2 regions of the Bacillus pfraonensis genome follow, and region 2 is predicted to be linked to the other one. Evidence: predicted binding sites of a transcription regulator. Region 2 holds the regulator's gene; the other holds the start of a gene.
What was found. The regulator LexA, encoded in region 2, represses DNA repair genes until DNA is damaged. The targets are predictions, from matches to a motif close to CGAACATATGTTCG.

Region 1 (11,149 bases), on a different contig from region 2:
TTGCTCTGCCCTTGCCAATCTTGATACGCTTCTTGTGCTGAAAGCATCATCGTAAATGGTACTTCACGTTCTACGCTCTTCGCAGCTAGCACACGCTTACCAAGATCTGTATCAAAAAATGCTACAATGCGATCAATCGGAATGTCTTCTGCTTGCTCAAATGTCAGTAATTCTCTATTTACCATTTCCGCAATTTGTTCTTGAATTACTTCTGGCGTAATTGATTTTTGTAAATTAACATGCTGCATAACGGCGTGGACAGCCGTCCCACGTTCAGCGTAAGTTAACCCCTTTTTCTCCATAAAACGCGGACGCGTTTTGATAGGAGTACGAAGCTTTTTAATAAAGGTATGATCACTTCCATCTTCCGATTGATAATTCCGCTTTATCTCCGTAACAGACTGCTTCGCCCGATGTGCTGTTGCACCTTCATGCGCATATTCCCATGTTAAGCGAGCATATACTTCTTCTTTTCGTTCACTTTCTAACGGAACCGCTCTTTTCTCACGAAGTGCCTCTAACAATTCTTGTTTTTCTTCTTGCACTGGTTCAGGTGCAAGTAAAGTGTTACCGTCAACTACTTCCACTTTCCAGCTCGCATCGTACTCATAAATTTCACTTGGTATATTTCCTTGTCCAAGTTCAAGGAGCATTTCGCTATCACGATGTCTATATAGTGACGGCGTGATCCAATCTAAATAACAAGATGCTCCCGCACGAACGTAATCCGGCAGTAACCAATCTGTATGCTCCCTTGCATCAAGCCACTTTTCTATTTCTTTCTCTTTATCTTTCACTGTACCAATCAAAATCAATTTTTCTTTCGCACGCGTTAAAGCAACATACAATACACGCATCTCTTCCGCAATCAGTTCCATTTTCATTTTACGTTTAATAGCCAACTGTGATAACGTCGTATATTTAATTCGTTTACGAGGATCAATAAACTGCGATCCAAAACCAAAATCTTTGTGCAGTAAGAACCGCTTCATTAAATCTTGTGTATTAAAACGACGCCCAAGACCCGCTACAAATACAACGGGGAACTCTAACCCTTTACTTTTATGAATCGTCATAATCCGAACAACATCTTCTTGTTCACCAAGCGCTCTCGCTGTTCCCATATCATCCCCGCGCTCTAAAATACGCTCAATAAAACGAAGGAAACGGAATAACCCGCGGAAAGATGTTGCTTCATACTGCCTTGCTCTGTCGTATAGTACACGTAAGTTAGCTTGGCGTTGTTTTCCCGCCAGAAGACCACCAACAAAGTCATAATAACCTGTCTCACGATATACTTTCCAAATTAAATCAGAAAGAGATTGCTGACGGGCAAATTCACGCCATCCTTGCAGAAGGCTATAGAACCATTGTAGTTTTCCATGTAATTCTGCCTCTTCCTCAAGCGGTGCTCCTTGTAAGAAGGAACGCAGCACTTCATAAAACGAGCCTTTCTTTTCATGAGCACGGAGCATCGCAAGTTCCTCATCGTTTAAGCCAACAATTGGGGAACGAAGTACAGCCGCAAGCGGAATATCTTGCATCGGATTATCAATTACGCGAAATACATTCATCATAACGGTTACTTCAGTTGCTTCAAAATAACCTGTCGCAAGCTCAGCATAAACAGGAATACCTTGCAGCTTTAACTCTTCCATAATTTGCGGAGCCCACGGCATCGAACGAAGTAAAATGACAAAATCACGATATTGCACTGGGCGCATGCAATTATTTTTCCGGTCATATACTTCATAACCTGAATCCACCATCGCCTTAATTCTCTGAGCCATTAAACGTGCTTCAAGCTGTGCTTTTTCTACTTCTACACCGTCTTCTCCTTCTGCCGATTCTTCTCCCTCAGACTGATGAATACATAACAGCTCGGCTGCTACATCTTCCCCTCCTGGATAACTTGCACCTAACTTTAGTTCTGCATCTGCATCATAGTCGATTTCCCCGACAGTTTCACCCATAATTTGTTTAAAAATAAAGTTCGTACCCGCTAGCACTTCATGACGACTACGGAAGTTTTTTGCTAAATCGATTTTCATACCGCCGCCTATACCTTCAGGCGTAAAACGTTTGTACTTTCCTAAAAACAAGCCCGGCTCTGCTAATCGGAAGCGATATATGGATTGCTTCACGTCACCGACCATAAACAGATTACCTTCTTGCTCAGAGTCTTTCGTTACAAACTTAATAATCGATTCCTGCACAAAGTTTGTATCTTGATATTCATCGACAAGTACTTCGGCAAATTTATTGCGATATTGAAGCGCAACCGGCGATGGACGCAGTCCACCATCTTCCGTTCGTTCACTTAAAATTTGCAAGCAAAAATGCTCTAAATCGGTGAAATCAACCATTCCTTTATCACGCTTGATTATTTGGAATCGCTCCGTAAATACTTTTACAATTTGTACAAGTTTTTCTAATACAGGATGCATCTCCTTAAAATCACGTAAAAAGCTTTCTGGTTTCCGGCTAAATAACTCCTCTTGTAGTTTTTTCACTTCATCTTTTGCTTTATTTCGAAGTGAATCTACTTGTTTGACAATCTCTTCATTATAGTCACTCTTCTTAATGCGCTTTAACATTTGCCACGAAACATTTTGCATCGCTTCATATACACTTGTCCAAGACTGATGAGCTGCACTAGATAGTGTTCCAAGTAAAACAAGATCTGCCTGCAACGTTTCAACACGCGGTGCTGGTCCGTCTGGAAGCATCGCAAGTTCAATTGCTTTTTGAACATGCTTTTCAGCCGTTTCCAGCTGAAACTTCACATCTTCTAGTAAGTAAGACGCATACGTTAAGTCTTCAATCGATTTTCCTTCCACATCATATGCTTCAACAAGCTTATCCAGCCATTTCTCTGGATCTGGATGCGCCCTCGATTCTGTATGAAGTGCTAGGATCATGCGCTGCAAATCATCATCACTTCGGTCACTCGTATAACGATCAACGAGTTCAAAGAATATATCATTTCCCTCGGTGCCATATTCCTCTTCTAGTATGTCATCTAATACTTCTTCTTTTAATAATTCATTTTCTGTCTGGTTCGCAATGCGAAAACGCGGATCAACGTCGAGCATATAATAATACGTTCGAATGACTTGTAAACAGAACGAGTGAATCGTTGAAATCGACGCTTTATTTAATAAACTAAGCTGCTTACGAATATGCTCTGACCCAGGCTCATCGATTAATACTTTTTCTAACGCTTCACCAATTCTGTTCTTCATCTCTTGCGCTGCTGCATTTGTAAATGTTACAACAAGCAAGCGATCTACATCTACTGGATTCTCGGCATTAATAATTTTGCGAATAATTCTTTCTACAAGTACAGCTGTCTTTCCCGATCCTGCTGCTGCCGCGACTAAAATATCACGGCCATCTCTGACAACTGCTTTCCATTGATCATCCGTCCATTGACTACCTTCAGGCTTTTGTGGCCAGTTCTCTATCATTCGCCAACCTCCTCTCTTATTTTCTCCATCGCTTCACTATCTTTCATATCTTTTAACGTGCGGAACTGGTTATCTTCAAGTGATTCATCAAACTGACAAACAGAGCGGAAATTACAGAACGTACAAGCTGCTTTATTCCCCATTTTATAAGGCGCAATATCAATCACACCTTCTGTAATGTCTTTCCCAATATTTTCAAATGTATGATGCACATATCGCTGTAAGGTTGTAAATTCTTGTTCACTTGCAATACTAGAACGCGCACTAAAACTACCATCTTTCTTCAGACCGGCAGAAATAATGTCTGAGCTTCCCGTACTTAACTTATTGTCCATTAAACGAACAACATCCGCATCTCCTAGCACGAGACCTTTCATTTTAAATTTCTTTAAGATTTCTTTTTCGATTTCTTCTTCTGAAGCATCGCCTTTCATCTCCACAATTGGGTTATGAATATGGAAATATAAAACGCCAGCAGGCAGTGCCGCCTGACCTTTTTTCATCCACGTATTTGCATTTGAAATGACAACGTCTAAATACGTTAACATTTGAAGTGCTAAACCGTAATACACTTCCGTTAAATCTAAAGCTTTTGTACTCGATTTATAGTCAATAATGCGAAGGAACGTACCGTTTTCATCTTCCGCTTTATCTACGCGGTCAATGCGGCCAACCACTTCCATTTTCACACCGTTTGAGAGTGTAAATTCCATCGGTGGAAGAGAACCCGTGCCGCCCATACCGAATGGAACCTCTAAATCAACTGGCACAAATCCACTTGACTTCGCATGCTCACGCAGGATAAGTGACGTACGGAAAATGATTTGCTGCAGTTTTTGTTTTAAATAATGATTTCGATTCGAACTTAATAAAATTTGTCTTTGCAGAAGCGGTGCAATTTCTTCGATTACTACTGCAGAAAGATGCTCACACTCTTTTATCGATAAATCAGCCCACGTGCGATTTTCCCTCAGTAACTTGTCAGCAATTTTCTTTAATGCCGCATGGAATAATTCGCCGATATCTGGTGCATCTAATTTGAACACATCACGTTCTCTTAGCGATAATCCGTGCTGGGCAAAATGAGCATATGCGCAGCGATTAAATAGTTCCATACGAGAGACGCTTCCTTTAATTGTATCTCCGTATAGCTCTCTACTGACAACCGGACTAAGTTTCTGCGCACGATTTCGATAGAATAAACTAGACAACACGCGACTACTTTTTTGCTTCCACTCAGGTGAAATCACATAGAAGTTATATACATCCCACCAAAAATCAAGATTCCCTTCAAAACCGTATCGTTTCCAGTTTTGAAGTTGCTGCGTTACGTACGACAACGTAACTTCTGGCGTTGCTACATACGAAATTTGATCCTGACGAGATAAATCATTCACATCATTCGTTATGAAGACTTCTTTGATAGAAGGGAACATTCTTTTTACTTTCTTAATAAAGCTAGATGACAGTAACGTCTTTCCTTCTTCATCCGCAAGCGGACAAGAAATATATAACTTCTCAGATGCACGGGTTACTGTTTGATAAATAACAAATTGCTCTTCTAATAAAGTCTGCCTTGTTGTTGGTGCTAATTCTACACCAGCTGTAGCGAGAGATTCTCTCTCTTCATCTGATAACATCCCTTCATCTGAAGGGGCTGCTGGAATGATTCCTTCATTTGCACCAATTACAAAAGCAGCGCGAACATTCGATAACCTTGTTCGATCAATATTTGCAATCAGCACTTGATCTAAAGCAGGCGGGATATTTGCAAATTGAAGTGCCTCAAGTCCAGTTGTCATTACATCGATAAACATTGCACGAGACATCTTTTCCTCGCCTAGCATTTCTACAAATGTATCGAGAAGATTCATTACCTCTTCCCAAACTTGATCATGGTCACTTGCAAACAGGAAATTCCCTTCTTCTTCAGCACGCATACGCAAATCTTCTAGTTTTTTAGGAACATCTAATTCTTCTAAAAATAAATACACTGCTTCACACATTTGCATGACTGAACTTGCACGTTTGAAACGCTTCTGCAAACGAATAATCGGTGTTCGTACTACATCACGGAGACGGTTGATTTTCTCTTCCATTTCACGCTCACTATCGGTTTGTGTTCCGCCTGCCCCATCTAACGAGCGATAACGACGATATGTCCACGGTTCATCTGCCGTCCATCTCTTTCCTTGTACACCATATGCTAAACAATAATTTTCAAACTCATCCATTTCTTCGCGCATGGATTCTTTTCTTACATCTAACGGATATAATAGTTCCGTTTTTATGCAGCGGAATACTGCATCATAACGCCAATTTCCACTAATGACTTCTAGCGCAGAACGAATGCATTCAATAAGTGGATGATGCGACATCGGACGCTTCTCATCGATAAAGTGCGGAATATCGTAATCCGTAAATAACGTTTTCATTACATCATAATAGCTTTCTCCATTCCGAAGAAGAACCGCAATATCTCTGTAGCGATAATCTTCTTCGGCAACAAGTTTGCGAATCTCCCTAGCTACACCTTCAACTTCCGCTCGCAAGTTTGCCGCTGTATATAGTGTAATACCTGGTTCACTTTGAAACTTCTTAGAAGGACGAGATTCAAACTCCGCTTCTAGATGTGCGAGTCCTGGTGAATGAAAACGTGGTTGTTCTCTCATCGGAATCGTATTTTCAATCACGACTTTCTCTTCACGCGCTAACTGTTTCACTTTTTCATACGTAAGGACTGTTTGATAATACAAATCTAGTTCGCTTACTGGCTGTGATAACGTTTTTTCGTCTACTGTTAACGTAACTGTAATTCTTGCTCCGCAAACCATGAGCTTTCTAATGATTTCTAATTCCCCAGGTGAAAAGGAATGAAATCCATCTATATAAATTTCTGCACCTTTTACATAGTCAGATTCTGGAAGCTTTTCTACAAGCAACTGCAGGTAATCTTCTGAATCTAAATATTTACCAATCAAAGCTCGTTCAAAATCATCATATAGAAGCTGCAGATCGTACATTTTATTTGCTAATAATTTTTGCTCATCACCATTTGAATGAGCATCTAATTGTTGCCACATCTCATATACATTCGATGGTGTAACATTGTAGCGTTTAAACTCAGCAATCATGCTTCCTAAATGTTCAAAAAAGCCATTTTGTTCTGCTGCTTTTTGAAACACATACAATCCTTCCTTACGCGATTCTACAATTTTGCGCAGTAGCATATGCACGCCCGCCTCATCAATATGAAGACGACTCGCGCCACCAACTTCTTGAAGGACCTTCCACGCTAACCTTGAAAAACTAAATACTTGCGCCCTGATAGAGCCGCTAACTTCTTCATTTCCTATCAATGCTTGCTGTGTTTGGAACGTCATTTGTTCCGGTACAAGATATAAAATAGTTTCGCCCCTTGGACGCTGCCGCAATTCTTCTTGTACTTCGTGTAAACAAAATGTACTTTTTCCACTTCCAGCCCGTCCAATCACAAATCGAAGCGACATGTAATCCCCACCTTTCACTGACATAACGAACGTTAGTTTGATATCATCCTTGTATTATAACACAAAAAAACAGGAGCTAGCAGGCTCCTGTTTTTTGTCGTTATTTGCTGAATAGTCGATATCTTTTGTTGAATCGCCGATAAAATTTTATTTATGATTCCCCTTTGAAAAGTTCGTCTGCACTTCATTAATTGGCCAATAACGTAAATCCACTTTCCCAACAACAGTATCTGCTTTCACAAAGCCAAAGTGTCTGCTATCCCAGCTGCCGAGACGATTATCACCAATTACAAAAATAGACCCCTTTGGAACAGTCTTTTCTCTCGTTAATTCTTCTAACGTAAAGTCTCCTGTCAACTGTCGGCCTTCCGCTTGCCTCTTATAGGTCTCCAAATAAGGCTCATCCACAAATTGGCCGTTTATATACAACTTATCATGCTTATATTCAATATGATCACCTGGTAAACCGATAATCCTCTTTACGTAATCCTCTTTCTTATTTGCATGAAACACGACAACATCAAATCGGTTCAACTCCCCAACTTGATAGCTAACCTTATTTACCACAAGCATATTTCCATCTTGAAGTGTCGGCATCATTGACTTCCCCTCTACAACATACGTTGAGAAGAAAAACGTTCGAAAAAAAACAGCTAATAGCACGCCTATAAGGATTGTCCTCATCCATTCTAGGCCTTCTTTTTTCAAAGCTCGCTTCATCTGCCTCTCCCCTCACCCTTTTCTATAATGGAGCCTTACTTACAGTGCAGACTAGTCTTAATGTAGTTCTAGCTTTACTTCAATCTTCTTACCGACATACCATAAAATAAAAATAACACCTATCACAATAATTGTTTTCACCGGCTTATAAATAAAAGAAGTTAAATCATGCCCAATATAACTTAAAATAAAAATCATGACTAACTTTCCAAGCGCTAGTGCTAACACAAATTGTCGTCTACTAATACGTGATAAACCAGCCACAACATTAATAAGTGCAGACGGTGTAAAAGGAAAACAAAATAAGATAAAAATAGGTGCGAACCCTTTCCGTTCAATCCATCCCATCGCTTTGCGCACTTTCGGGTGTTTATTCACAAACGAGAAGAACCGACCTCGTCCAAAACGGCGAATAACCGAAAATACAAGTAATGCACCAAGAACCGACCCAAGCCACGAATACAAAAATCCAAGCCATAACCCGAAAGCAACTGCATTCGCCATCACAAACAAAATGAGTGGCAGCGCTGGGATAATCGCCTCCACCATCGGCAAACCAATACCAAGGAGCGGCCCAAATGCCCGATAACTCGCTACAATTTGCTCCATATTTTCTTCTGAAAAATACTCTTTGATTGTTTGAAAATCCATTCTACAATTTGCCCCTTTATAATATCCTATCCCTATACTTTATCATTGCTTGTCAGAAAGAGGAAATGGTAGATACGACATATGGAGATGTATTTATTAATGTTCCATATTTTTATGTAAAAATCCTTTATTATTATTGTATGATAATCTATCAATATTTGACATGGTTTTACATATTGAGAAATAAAAAAAGGATGGTTATCCCACCCTTTCCACTTATAAGTTATTATTCCTTTATGTCTTCTTCTTTCACAAGATACGCTTTTTCATAGGCAGGCTTTAGCGCTGATTCATCTTCCTTATCGACCTGCTTAAACTGAAGTGTTCCTTGTTTATTTTTGCGATCCTCATACTCTGTTCGTAGTTTTGCGGTTCGATTTTGCTGATTCTCAAAACTGTTCTTTGATATTTCTAATTTCACTGCGAGACCGTTAATGAATCGAATGATTAGATTACCATCTGCTAGTTCTTTATTATTTGCAATATGAAAGTGCGACAACCATGCACATTCCTTTCTAGAATAAGAATACGTAGGAAAAAAGTAAAGCTGATCTGTCGGGCTAATTGCAATGGGTGCTTTATGTGTAATACGTGTCAACTCTTTTGTACCGTCTTTTCTACCTAAGAAGCTAGATCCGTGCTTGCGACAACTTCGTTCCACAATATCAAGAGGCTTTTGAAACATGAAAAAACTGTCTTCTACTTCAACTACTCGCGTTACAATACGTTTTTCACCTAAAATAACTGGAAGTAAGGCCATAGTTTTCTTGTTTACAACATAATTTTCAACATAGCGTTCTGCTTGTTCACCCATCCTACACTCGCTCCTTCATTATTTTTCTTACAATTCATAACAGCAGCTGCATGGATAATTGTATCACTACAAAAACAAAATTGTTCATTTTTTCAAATATTTTACATTTTCTTATAAAACTTTAAAATTTCATTATATTTATTCATACAAATATCTGTATAAAATCCACTTATTCTCTTAACTTAAAAAGATGGATTGCTATAGAAAAATGCAATCTTTTCTTTTTGAAATATTTGTAACATAGTAAAATAACCCTAAGCGCACAAAAAAAGGATGGCATAAGCCATCCTTTTTTATCACGTACTATAAAATTATAGTTTTACAACGTTTTTAGCTTGAGGTCCGCGGTTGCCATCTTCGATTTCGAAGCTAACTTTTTCGCCTTCTTCTAGAGATTTGAAACCTTCAGTTTCGATTGCAGAGAAGTGTACGAATACATCGTTTCCGCCTGGAACTTCGATGAAACCGAAGCCTTTTTCGTTGTTAAACCATTTTACTTGTCCTGTTACTGCCATAATTATTTCCTCCTAAGAAAATACATATTTTTTTAGTTTTCATACATAAAAAAAGAATCCACACATTATCAAATACGAAACATAAAACAGTTCTCACATACTTTTTCTCGTTCGTTTTCAGCACTTGATAATATATGGATTGCTTGATTTAGTTATTCAACTGAGATAATCATAGCATACTTAAAATAGAATGTACAATATTTTTCGAAAATATTTCTTTCTAAATTTTTACAACACTATCAATCGATTTCCTATATGAAAAACAACAGGTGCCCTTAAAGGACACCCGCTTCAGCACTTATTTTGTAAACTGCGCCTCTTCCGTAGAACCTTTCAGGGCCGTTGTAGAAGATGTTCCGCCTGTAATCACTTGTGCTACTTCGTCAAAGTAACCCGTTCCAACTTCGCGTTGATGGCGCGTTGCAGAGTAGCCGTGCTCTTCTGCTGCAAACTCAGCTTGTTGCAGTTCAGAATACGCTGCCATGCCGTGCTCTTTATAACCACGCGCTAATTCAAACATGCCATAGTTTAATGAATGGAATCCAGCTAATGTTACGAACTGGAATTTGTATCCGTATGAAGCAATTTCTTTTTGGAAGGTTGCGATTGTTTTTTCATCTAATTTTTGTTTCCAGTTAAAGGATGGTGAACAGTTATATGCTAGTAATTTCCCTGGATATTTCTCATGAATTGCTTCCGCAAAACGCTTCGCATCTTCTAAATTAGGTTCAGATGTTTCACACCAAACAAGATCTGCATATGGCGCATATGCTAAACCGCGCGCAATTGCTTGATCAAGCCCTGCTTTCGTCCGGTAAAAACCTTCTGGCGTTCTCTCTCCTGTAATAAATTTTTGATCAACTGGATCAATATCACTCGTAATTAGATCGGCTGCATCTGCATCTGTTCTTGCTACAATAATTGTTGGCACACCCATTACATCCGCTGCTAAGCGCGCAGAAATTAAATTACGTACCGCCGTTTGCGTTGGTAGCAACACTTTTCCGCCTAAATGTCCGCATTTTTTCTCTGAGGATAATTGATCTTCAAAGTGCACGCCTGATGCACCTGCTTCAATCATACCTTTCATTAATTCAAACACGTTTAATTGTCCGCCAAATCCCGCTTCAGCATCCGCAACAATCGGTACAAAATAATCTGTATCACCGCTGCCTTCCATGTGCTGAATTTGATCCGCACGTTGCAGCGTTTGATTAATACGCTTTACAACAGCTGGTACACTGTTCGCTGGATATAAACTTTGGTCTGGATACATGTGCCCGGACAGATTAGCATCCGCTGCCACTTGCCAACCACTCAAGTAAATTGCTTTTAATCCTGCCTTTACTTGCTGCATCGCTTGGTTTCCTGTTAACGCACCAAGCGCATGAATATAATCTTCTGTATGAAGCGATTGCCAAAGTTTCTCCGCCCCGCGGCGTGCTAATGTATGTTCAATATCAATTGATC
Region 2 (11,149 bases):
ACCATACTCAGGATGTCCTGGAGTTTTACTTCCCCATTGACGGAAATTCTTTAAATCATCCATTGTTACGTCGTAACCAGATAAATGAAGTAGGCTGTATAATAACATTGAACCATGACCTGCAGATAATACGAAACGATCGCGGTTAAACCACGTTGGGTTATTTGGATTATGTTTCATAAATTGAGTCCATAATGTATAAGCCATTGGTGCTGCACCCATTGGCATTCCTGGGTGACCAGAGTTTGCTTTTTCAATCGCATCGATGGATAATGTGCGAATCGTGTTGATAGAAAGTTGTTCGATTGAATGTGACATGCTATTCTTCCCTTCGCTTATATTAGTAAACGTTTTACACATTTATATGATATCTTCCCACGCAAGATTATACAACATGTATCGACAAATATGTTGATGTTTTTTCGATTTTTTATAAAAAAAACTGTAATTTTCGGAATGTATGGGCATTCAATATGTTATACTTTTTCTTTATTTTTTTATTAAAAATAAAGGGAATTATCTGTATCTTAATGCACGAACACTAAAAATTTTTAGCCACCTTCCTAACCCCTATTCTATTTTCCATTTAATCACAACATGTATAATAGAAATGAATATATATTAATTTTCATCGTATAGATTAAATAAAAAACGGAAGAAGGCGAAATAATGAGTGAAGAAGCAGCTTCCTACACCTTTATTATTGTTATGACTCTCATTTCAACTCTTTCTATTTACTTTTCAGTCAAATTAAAATCCCACCACAAATACATCCCAGGTGTTGTCATGCTTATTCTTTCCATTAGTACGTTTGGCATACTGTATTTTGATCGGGACGTAATGATAACAAGTGAAGGATTAGGATATCTATATAGTTTCATGGCCATTCTCTTGTTTCTTATTGCCGTTATTTCTTTATTTATTGCAAATGCTAGTTCTTTTATTTCAGCTTTATTTAGAAAAAATTAAACTCCAAAATGCAAAAGATATCCTTCTCCTTCTTTCACTTTATGAAGTAGTTTGACTAAAGATTTTAAATCTGCACAGAGACTATCTCGATTAAAAATAAGTTGTTCATACTCTCCATCCGTATCACAATCTACCGTCCATTGAAATGAGCCTGTGAGTTCTACTTTTTCAGGTCCCAATGAAAATAGATTGATTAATGAGCGAAATAAATCAATCGCTATTTCCGCTCCTTCATTCTCAATTTTTGTAATGCCATAATAATGAAGGCCAAATCCTTTTTCTTTCCGAAAAGGATTATAAGTCGGAATCCACTGCAAAAAATCTGACACATACAAAACTATTTCATCACTTAATATCACACAATCTTCAACAACCGATCCATCTTTATAAAAAACTCCCTGTTATGCCAAGAAAAATCTTCAGAACTTAGCTCTCCTTTTTCATTTGAAACAAATACAAATTCATGTTGCAAAGCCATAATATTCTCCTCCTTCTCCTGTCATCATACGATAATCCGAAAACACTTTCATTTTCTTCTTTATAAATTTTAGCTTTTCTAAACATTCAATAAAAAACAAATATATATTATCTGTTATGATTTATCATAAGATAACAAAAAAGAAGGTTGATAAGCTTGAATAAGAACAACATTGTTCATATACACATTCTACTAACAAGCGATGTACATGGTACGGTCTATCCGATTCACTATCAAAATAATGAAAATGCAGAAATAGGATTAGCCAAACTTGCAACACGTATCACACAAGAGCGTAGCCAGCACGAACATGTAATTGTGATCGATAACGGCGATTTTATACAGGGAACTCCATTCACCTATCACTACGCTAAATATATACCGCATACAAACAACCCAATGTCACTTATCGCTAATTACATTGGTTATGATGCTGCCGTTATCGGAAATCACGAGTTCAACTATGGAATGGATGTATTAAACAAAGCTGTATTAAATGCGAATATGCCTTATCTATCCGCAAATATTTTAAATAAACATACAAAGGATCCTTACTTCGGCAAACCCTATGTCATTAAACACATACACCCTAATATAAAAGTCGCTATCTTGGGAGTTACAACACATTACATCCCGAATTGGGAGCAGCCACACCATATTAAAGATTTACTATTTGAAGATGCGCTAGAGTCAACAAAAAAATGTGTTTCCTACATTCGTGAACAGGAACAACCACATTTACTAATCGTAGCATATCATGGTGGCTTTGAAAGGGATTTACAATCTGGAGAACCAACAGAAATTTTAACTGGTGAGAATCAAGGATATGCGATGTGTCAAGAAATAGATGGTATTGATATATTACTAACAGGTCACCAACATCGCTCTATTGCAAATACGAAAGTAAATGGTGTAACAATTGTACAACCCGGATCTAATGGGCATTCATTAGGAAAAGTTCGGGTAGAATTAGAACAAAATAAGGATCGATGGATAATTAAAAAATGTCATTCGGAACTGTTGTCTGTTAAAGGCGTTCAAGCAGACGAAAAAGTACTTTCACTTGTATCTAACTACGAAAATCAAACGCAACAATGGCTAGATCAACCAATCGGCACCATTATTGGTGACATGCAAATTCACACTGCGATGCAAACACGTTTACAAGACCATCCTTTTATCGAATTTATAAATAAAGTGCAGATGGAAGTAGCTGAAGTCAATATCTCTTGTACAAGCCTATTTCATAATGAATCTTCTGGCTTTCCAAAACATATTACAATGAGAGATATTGTTTCAAATTATATTTATCCAAATACATTAAAGGTCATAAGGATTACAGGAAAAGATATAAAAGAAGCCCTTGAGCTATCTGCTGAATATTTCACGTTACATACAGATGGGAATATTATTGTAAATCCTGCTTATACCGAACCAAAACCACAGCATTATAATTACGATATGTGGGAAGGAATTTCGTACACATTAAATATTTCAAAGCCCATTGGTGAAAGAGTCGTTTCCCTACAATATGATGGATCTCCCATTCACCTTGATCAAGAATATGACGTAGTCATGAATAATTATCGCGCAAGTGGTGGCGGAAATTATTCTATGTACCAAAATAAACCCATCATAAAAGACATACCAATTGATATGTCTGAACTTATTGCGAATTACATATTAGAACGGGGAACAATTGAAGCGACAATCAACCGTAATTGGAAAGTTATCAAATAAACAATTCTACTAAAATCAAAAAAAGATGGGCTTCGCCCATCTTTTAATTTAACTTTGCATTATCTTGTTTTTTTAATGCTTTTAATTTCGCTGGTGTAATATCTTTACCTTCTTCGTTAACGACTTTAATGCCTTTTAATTCGTTTAACATATTTTGACGAAATCCTTTTAAATATTGTTCACGGAGCGATTGGCGCTCACGTTGTTCTTCTTCAGTTAATCCTTCAGCTTTTGCTTTTTTCGCTAAGAAATTGATGCGTTCAATGAGTTCGTGACTTAGCATCTCGAATCCCCTTTCTACTTAAAACTGATTATTATCATACAATAGTTAGTCTTGTTTATCAAGCAATTGCTTCGTATATTCCACGTATCTGCGATGTACTGTTGCTTTTGATACATCATGTCCAAAACCACGAAGCGTCGCAGCAATTTCCTCAAATGTTAATTCATTACGACGAAGACGTACAATTTCTTCAATCGGCACTTCTTTCTTTTCACGTCCTGTACTCAAATGACGATTTTTTAAATTTTTTTCTGGACGAAACCCTCTTTCTACCGCTCTCTGCATTCCACGTTTAATCTTCAAATTATGAATCTTCCTCTGATACTCTTCAACTATACCAATAATATCTAATACCATAGAATCTGAATCAGAAAGCTGTAATTCCCCATTATGCGTATGTGTATATACTTTGATCCCTTCTTTATGTAAACAGTGCATTAACGCAATCTTTGCATTCCCTCTTCCAAGCCGCGTTTCATCTTGAATGAGAAGCACATCAATCTCTTCATCTCGAATCATGTCCAGCACTTCTAATATACCGTCTCTTTCAATCGTATAACCGCTTGCCTTCTCCTCAATCACCTTTATAACATTCATTTGATACCGCTCAGCTAAATGCAATAATTCATCTTTTTGGCGTGATAATGATGTTTCCTGCGCTTCTTTCGTTGTGCTTACACGGGCATAAATGATTGCATTCATTTTAAAACCCTCTTTCTCATTTCGATTTTTCCTTTAGTGTATCACAAATCGTCTTTTTGTTCGAACTTATGTTTGTAGAATGTTTTTTCGCATGTTATACTTATAAGTAAGAAAATTGAAAGAAAACGAGGTGTTAAAAAACATGGAAAAGTTAACAAAACGCCAGCAAGACATTCTCGACTTCATCAAACTAAAAGTACAAGAAAAAGGTTATCCACCTTCCGTACGCGAAATTGGTCAAGCGGTTGGCCTTGCTTCTAGTTCTACTGTGCACGGACATTTATCACGTCTAGAAGAAAAAGGTTATATTCGACGTGATCCAACAAAACCGAGAGCCATTGAAATTTTAGGAGAAGTGAAAATCGAAACAGAAACACAATCAGTTGTTCAAGTTCCTATCGTCGGGAAAGTTACAGCAGGCTTACCGATTACAGCAGTTGAAAGTGTAGAGGAACACTTCCCACTTCCTGCAAGTGTTGTTGCTGGAGCAGACCAAGTATTTATGTTACGAATCTCTGGAGATAGTATGATTGAAGCGGGTATTCTGGACGGAGATTTAGTTGTTGTTCGCCAACAACATTCTGCATACAACGGGGAAATCGTTGTTGCTTTAACAGAAGATAACGAAGCAACTGTAAAGCGTTTTTACAAAGAAAAAGATCATTTCCGCTTACAACCAGAAAACTCTTCTTTAGAACCGATCCTTTTAGATAAAGTTTCTGTTATTGGAAAAGTAATCGGTGTATACCGCGATTTACATTAAAAAATAGACCAGTTAAACTGGTCTATTTTTTAATTCGCTTCAATTGTAACGTCTCCTGCAGATGTTTGTCCGCTAATTTTTACACTACCATTTCCTAATGTTACATTTTTCGTTTCTTCTTTGAAAATCTCCACTTCTCCTGCAAATGTTTTCCCACTTATAGTCGCATCTTGAGGCTTCTGAAGTAATCGAATATCAACTTCTCCTGCAGTTGAACTTGCCTCTAAATCATATTTAGGATCATGATCTACAATATCTACATCTCCACTTGTTGTTTTCGCTACAACTTTTCCACTTACTTTTTTCATTTTAACTTCTCCTGCTTTTGAAGACCCTTCTACTTTCTTCGCTATCACCCGCTCCATTTCTACATCTCCACCAAACGTCGTTGCTTCTACACGTTCACTTTTTATATCATTTACTGTTATCTCACCCGCAGAAGAACTTACTTTTATATCTTGGTAAGAACGTTCCGGAACAACGATTATTATCCCTGGCGCTTTAAACCCGAAAGATAAAAATGAAAAATCGAATGAAACCCCTTTTTTTATCTTACCTTGAACCTTTAGCGTATCCCCTTGTTCATCAACACTCACTTTTTGTTTTGCAATATTTCCTATTTGTTTTATATAAAAAGAAGAATCATTTCCTTTTTGAATCGTAACATCTCCAGCATCTAAATCAATTTCCAAATTTCGGATTTCTTCATTTTTAATAACCTTTTCTTTATTCCCCCTTTCTGCCGCATCTACTGCTTTTGTATATGTTTGTGATATACCAATAATTCCAATAATGATACAAGCGACAGCTACTAACAATATCTTTTTCATCTCATCTATTCCCCTTTAATCATTTTGAGATTCCAATTGACATAGCCCACACAAAAATTTTTAAACCCTTTTGTACAGTAGTAAGCAACTATACATAACAATAATCCAACTCCAACAAATGTAATAGAAACAAATATATCAAGCCATAAGAATGTACCCGTTAGTATCTTAATCACTACTAGCAATGGCGCCACAATCGAGACCGCGCCTCCAACCCAAAGGGAAAATATAAAACTTACGATTGCAATTAAAGGTCCTAATACAATAATAAAGTTTAATAAACTAAGACCAATTGCCGCCATTACAGCTCTTGTTATATTCGAAGCAGACGGATCTTTCTTCATCTCATCAAAACGATATAATGCCAACATCTCTTTCGCAATTGCTTTTGGTGAACCAAGTCCTTTTATAATTTCAGCCTCTGTCTTCCCTTCCTCTAATCCAAATTGGAAGTGCTCCTCATAATCATATAAAATATCACGTCTTTCTTCTTCTGGTACCTTTCTAAGATGTCCCGATAATTCTCGAAGAAACTGTTCTTTGTTCATCTCATTACACCTCTTCAATAATTTCTTGTACCCCTTTAGCAAAATCACGCCACTCCGTTACAAGTAAATGAAGTTGCGCTTCTCCTTGAGTCGTTAATTGATAATATTTACGTGGTGGTCCTTCTGTTGATTCTTTTAAATACGTTTGAAAATATCCCTCTTTTGTTAAACGACGTAATAATGGGTATACTGACCCTTCCGATATTAAAAATTTATTGGAGATTTGCTGAACGAGTTCATAACCGTAGCAATCTTTTCGTTTGACAAGCGCCAGTACACACAGCTCTAGCACACCTTTTTTAAACTGGACGTTCAAAGACAATCCTCCTTTCCAATCAGTACCACTCAATACAAGGTACTTGCGTTACCCATAATATACCATTTACTATTGTTTATTGCAAGGTACTGTTGTCTATTAAAAACCATTTTATACCCAACTAATTAAAAAATCACGATCCCCCCTAACTACAGGAAAAACCGTGATCAATCATATTTTTTATAGATTGTTATGTCCTAACATAACTACATCAGAGATATATCCCTAATTCTCCTCCTAAATATACCGTTTCATATGTAATATCATTTTAAAATTAACTTATCAGTATTTATAATATGTTTAAACAGTTTCTTTAATGATCTCTTTAAGCTAAATTTCCCGTTACTAAAAGAGAATAGTTTTGAAGGCTTTTGGAACGCAGACTATACGCGACTACTTTCTTCTTATACTGCTTGACTACATCAACGTGATCATCGTAACTGTACACAGAAAACCTAACATCGTTTTTTCCCCTCTTAGTATCGATGATCAATGGCGTCCCACTGCTTTGTGGAGGAAAATAATATTTTTCTAAAAATATCGCTTCGTTAAAATAATCAACAATTTGAATTTTCTCTTCACCTTCTAAGCGTTTTCCATCGACAGTTACAGTAACAGCCTCATTATTAAGTTGCGGATGCAGTTCAAATCTACTAATAATAGACTCTACAACAGAAGTTGGTATACTCGCCACTATTATTTTAAAAGCACCGAAAAGAATTAACATAACTACAAACCACGTCGTCATATTTTATCATCTCCGTTACGTTCTAAATTCATATTATTCCATTACTAATATTATCACAGTGTAATTAGTTATTTTTTGTATATTGTGTGAAACTTGATACGAAGTTGGATCATCCACTTTCGTACAGTCTATATTTATGAAGAAAGGCGAGCATACAGAAAAGGCCGATAATTCCTTAGAATAGAAATTACCGACCTTCTCATGATAAAAAAATAAACTATTAAATAGAATTCTTCGAAATCTATAGGCTCTATTATGTATCTACCATGATAATAAAGCACTTATCCCATCGACTGTTGCATCTGTTTTTGTTTCAACCTTTCTTCCAACACATGAATCATAAATAAGAAATGCTCAGCTTCTCTTACAACATGGTCAGCTAATAACGGATTAATTACACTTTTAATTTGACATGTTTGGATAAGCTCTAATCCAGCTTTTTTGAAATTCCTCAATTCAACTGTAGCATTTTCACTATCTTTATTTAATTTTCCAATAATCGGATATGTCGGCTGTTTCTGATATAACATAGATTCAACATCCCTCGCTTGACCAAGAAGAACCTCAAAATCATCACCAAATTTCGAAGCAGTATGAACTAAATTTCGCTCTGATTGATCAAGCAGCGAGGCAATAAAACGAGAGTGCTCCATCATAATTCTTAGCCAAAACACATTTTCACTAATTATCGCATCTTGAATTGGATCCATTTTTCCTTCATTAAATTTCTGAAGTGTTCTTATAAAATATTCCGCTTCTCGTGCAATATGATCTACTAATAACGGAAAATTGAAACCACTTACCTTACAATTAATAATTAAAATTAAAAGGTTTCTTTTATAATTACGAAAAGCATAAACGAGCTGAATACTTTCTTCGTTTAATTGCCTGACTGCTTGAACAGTTTGAGGAATAGAGAATGCTTTTTGTAAATGTCGATCAAAAAGCTGAAAAAACTGCTCTACTTGCTGAATTAGATTTTTATCTTTCCGATTAAACCCTTCACTAAGAAAGAGCGCATGCTCCTTCATAATCCGTAACCAAAATCGATTTTCAGTTAAGGACCTTTCAATAAATAATTGTTCTGTTAATGATTCAGAAGGTGCAGCTTTCAATTCCGGCGGAAGCAACATAGCCCGCTGTGTATCCATAACAAAGTGACCAGGAATAGGTTGTTGTTGCCCGTTAGTCATTAAAATCCCCCCTAATGCCCTTAAGAGCATTCATACTATATTATGTATATGAATTAGTAATATTTACTATACCAAAAAACAACAACTCAAATTCCATATATACTGTTTTTAAAAACAGTATATATAATAAAAAAGCTCACATTCTGCTGACATGTGAACTTTCCTTTACCTATTTATTACCTGGAGCAGGCTGATCCACTCCTCTTATACGATGCTTATGTCCATTATCTTCTGTTGTATAAAAATCGTAATAATGCACATGCATTCCATCTCCAACTGGAATAGCTGGTCCTGAGTATGCCTTATAATAATGAGTATGTCCATCTTCAAATACTACATATCCTTCTGTATAGTGTATATGCCCATCCTGCGTTTGAATTGGTGGAGAGGTTACATCTAAACATTGATGTACATGGCCCGCATCGACAGATGTATAATCAACTGATCCATGATTATGATTCGGTACAAACCCTGAAACAAAATCAGCTTTCCCTACCCTGTTCATTCTACTCACTCCTTGTCCATACAGATAAACTTTATACACTTATATGTTTAAAATCAAAATTAATACCTATTAATTCTCTATTCACTTACCATTAAATAATAAGAATAATTAAGTAGTTCAAAGTAAATATTATGATTGTTATAAGTCAAAAGGAGGTCATTATCATGAATACACAACGAGCACAAGAGATTGCGGCTTCACCTGTTATGGCTAATGTAACCTATAATGGAATTCCAATCTACATTCAAAATGTAGATGAAAATAACGAAACAGCTAGAATTTATCCTCTTAGCGAGCCGCAAAATGAACAGGAAATTCCTTTATCCAATTTAATAGAACATTAAACAAACAATAAAGTGAAACTTTAATCAGTGGGGGTTTTCCTCATCCCCCACTGATTATTAGCTCTCACCAATCGGGCCGTTACGGGCAGTCTATCTCCCACCTAACTTCTTTAGAAAAAAGGTAGAATTAGAGAATTATATTCATTATTACAACCACAAAAGAATTAAAGCAAAGTTAAACGGAATGAGTCCAGTTCAATACCGGACTCATATCCAATCAGCCGCTTAATTTTTCTGTCTAACTTTTTGGGGTCACTTCATAAGAGCCGGCTTTTTCTTTTATCTAATATCAAAATGTTCTTCTTTCACAAATGTACTTTGTCCAAGATCAATCCATCCATCTTTACGGGAATAAATATCATACGGAATTGATCCATCGACATTTCCAGTGAAATCACCATTTGGCGCATTATACGTATTAATACCGTATCCAGGGGGATATTTTGAGTATGCCTTAAACCATTGAACGTTAACATGTTCCTGTGGAACCCATTGTTCCCAACCTAAGCAAAGCATGTTTTTATCTCCACCATACCAAGCACCTTCAAGAATTAAATATGGTGTTTTATCTTTAATTGATTCACCAGTAAAATGACCATCCGGTGCGTTATAAAGATTAACTCCATAACCAACAGGATACTTAGAAACTGCGATACCAATACCATTTTGTTGGTTATTACTTGTATTCTCTCCTGTAAACCAAGAAAGCGGTTTATCTCCAACTAATTGATTCAAATCACATTTACCAATGCCAGGAACATGTCCTGTTTCAGTGTATTGCCAAATATCACATGGATACGCGGGTTTGTTTCCACCGTAGCGAGGGATCCATACAAAGTCTACATTCACTTTATCCATGCCAAATGGCTTGTACATATGATGGCCGACATATAACCCAACCTTCTTAGCGCCTAAGCGACGTAACTCATCGATGAAAGCTTGTGTTCCCGCTCTCATATCAGTCATTGTTTTCACTTCTACATCAGCAACCCAAACCGTAGCAGATTTATCACCGCGGTTCCAAAAGTCCCTTGCCTCTACTTTCGCATCTTCTACAGAAACGAAGCGGCAGAACGCGTAATTCCCAAATGGCACACCATGATTCTTCATAGAAGCTACATACGACTTGTACATTGGGTCTACATAGGTTGAACCATCTTGTACACGGGCAATAACCCAATCAAGCTGTGGAGCCGCAACTGACCAGTTAATATTGCCATTCCATTTAGAAATGTCTACAATATAACCCATTATTCAACACCTCCTTTTTTATTAGTATATTCAGATTTCATTTTATAGTCTGATCAAATGCCTAATGTGATACCAACTGATAACAAATAAGGCGCTAATTCATCTAAAAAACTCTTTGCTTCTGGCATACCAAATCTCGTAAATAAGAATCCAACCAATAAAAAAAACCGCAACCCATGTTTTCCAGTTGCGGAATCTTTTTTTGATATTCTCTTTTGACATATTACATTCCACCCTTCAGTAATAATCCAATTAAACCAGTGACAATTGCCCAATAATAATCCGGAGAATTCAAGTCGTATTAGCACTGACTTTTTCAAGTACTACGAAACGAGATATATTAGATGGAGATGCAGAGAGCCGTACGCAATGGACTACTTATGGATTAACACAAATAGCTATCGGTCTAATTCTCGATAAGGGACTAGGTAAAGCAGGCCTCGTCACAAAAGGAGCAGGTGGAGCAAGTACATTATCTA

Region 1: a site for LexA is predicted at 7,006-7,019, ahead of addB (helicase-exonuclease AddAB subunit AddB). Genes of this name have one in related genera too.

What each region holds. Positions count from the first base shown of each region.
Region 1 covers NZ_JAHCDO010000006.1:62,916-74,064, reverse strand. The annotation lists gene addA (helicase-exonuclease AddAB subunit AddA) at 1-3,470, opposite strand, end outside; gene addB (helicase-exonuclease AddAB subunit AddB) at 3,467-6,979, opposite strand; gene lepB (signal peptidase I) at 7,127-7,699, opposite strand; gene KFD70_RS07675 (TVP38/TMEM64 family protein) at 7,757-8,350, opposite strand; gene KFD70_RS07670 (competence protein ComK) at 8,577-9,164, opposite strand; gene cspD (cold-shock protein CspD) at 9,476-9,679, opposite strand; gene aceA (isocitrate lyase) at 9,978-11,149, opposite strand, start outside.
Region 2 covers NZ_JAHCDO010000015.1:14,110-25,258, reverse strand. The annotation lists gene tkt (transketolase) at 1-318, opposite strand, end outside; gene KFD70_RS16185 (hypothetical protein) at 670-969, shown strand; partial or broken gene KFD70_RS16180 (coproporphyrinogen III oxidase) at 966-1,447, opposite strand; gene KFD70_RS16175 (bifunctional metallophosphatase/5'-nucleotidase) at 1,604-3,187, shown strand; gene KFD70_RS16170 (DUF896 domain-containing protein) at 3,231-3,470, opposite strand; gene KFD70_RS16165 (YneB family resolvase-like protein) at 3,516-4,172, opposite strand; gene lexA (transcriptional repressor LexA) at 4,315-4,935, shown strand; gene KFD70_RS16155 (DUF4097 family beta strand repeat-containing protein) at 4,965-5,765, opposite strand; gene KFD70_RS16150 (DUF1700 domain-containing protein) at 5,771-6,313, opposite strand; gene KFD70_RS16145 (PadR family transcriptional regulator) at 6,318-6,629, opposite strand; gene KFD70_RS16140 (YfmQ family protein) at 6,955-7,377, opposite strand; gene KFD70_RS16135 (DUF2935 domain-containing protein) at 7,659-8,570, opposite strand; gene KFD70_RS16130 (YmaF family protein) at 8,740-9,075, opposite strand; gene KFD70_RS16125 (small acid-soluble spore protein H) at 9,240-9,419, shown strand; partial or broken gene KFD70_RS16120 (IS3 family transposase) at 9,547-9,648, shown strand; gene KFD70_RS16115 (glycoside hydrolase family 25 protein) at 9,699-10,670, opposite strand; partial or broken gene KFD70_RS16110 (cytoplasmic protein) at 10,981-11,149, shown strand, end outside.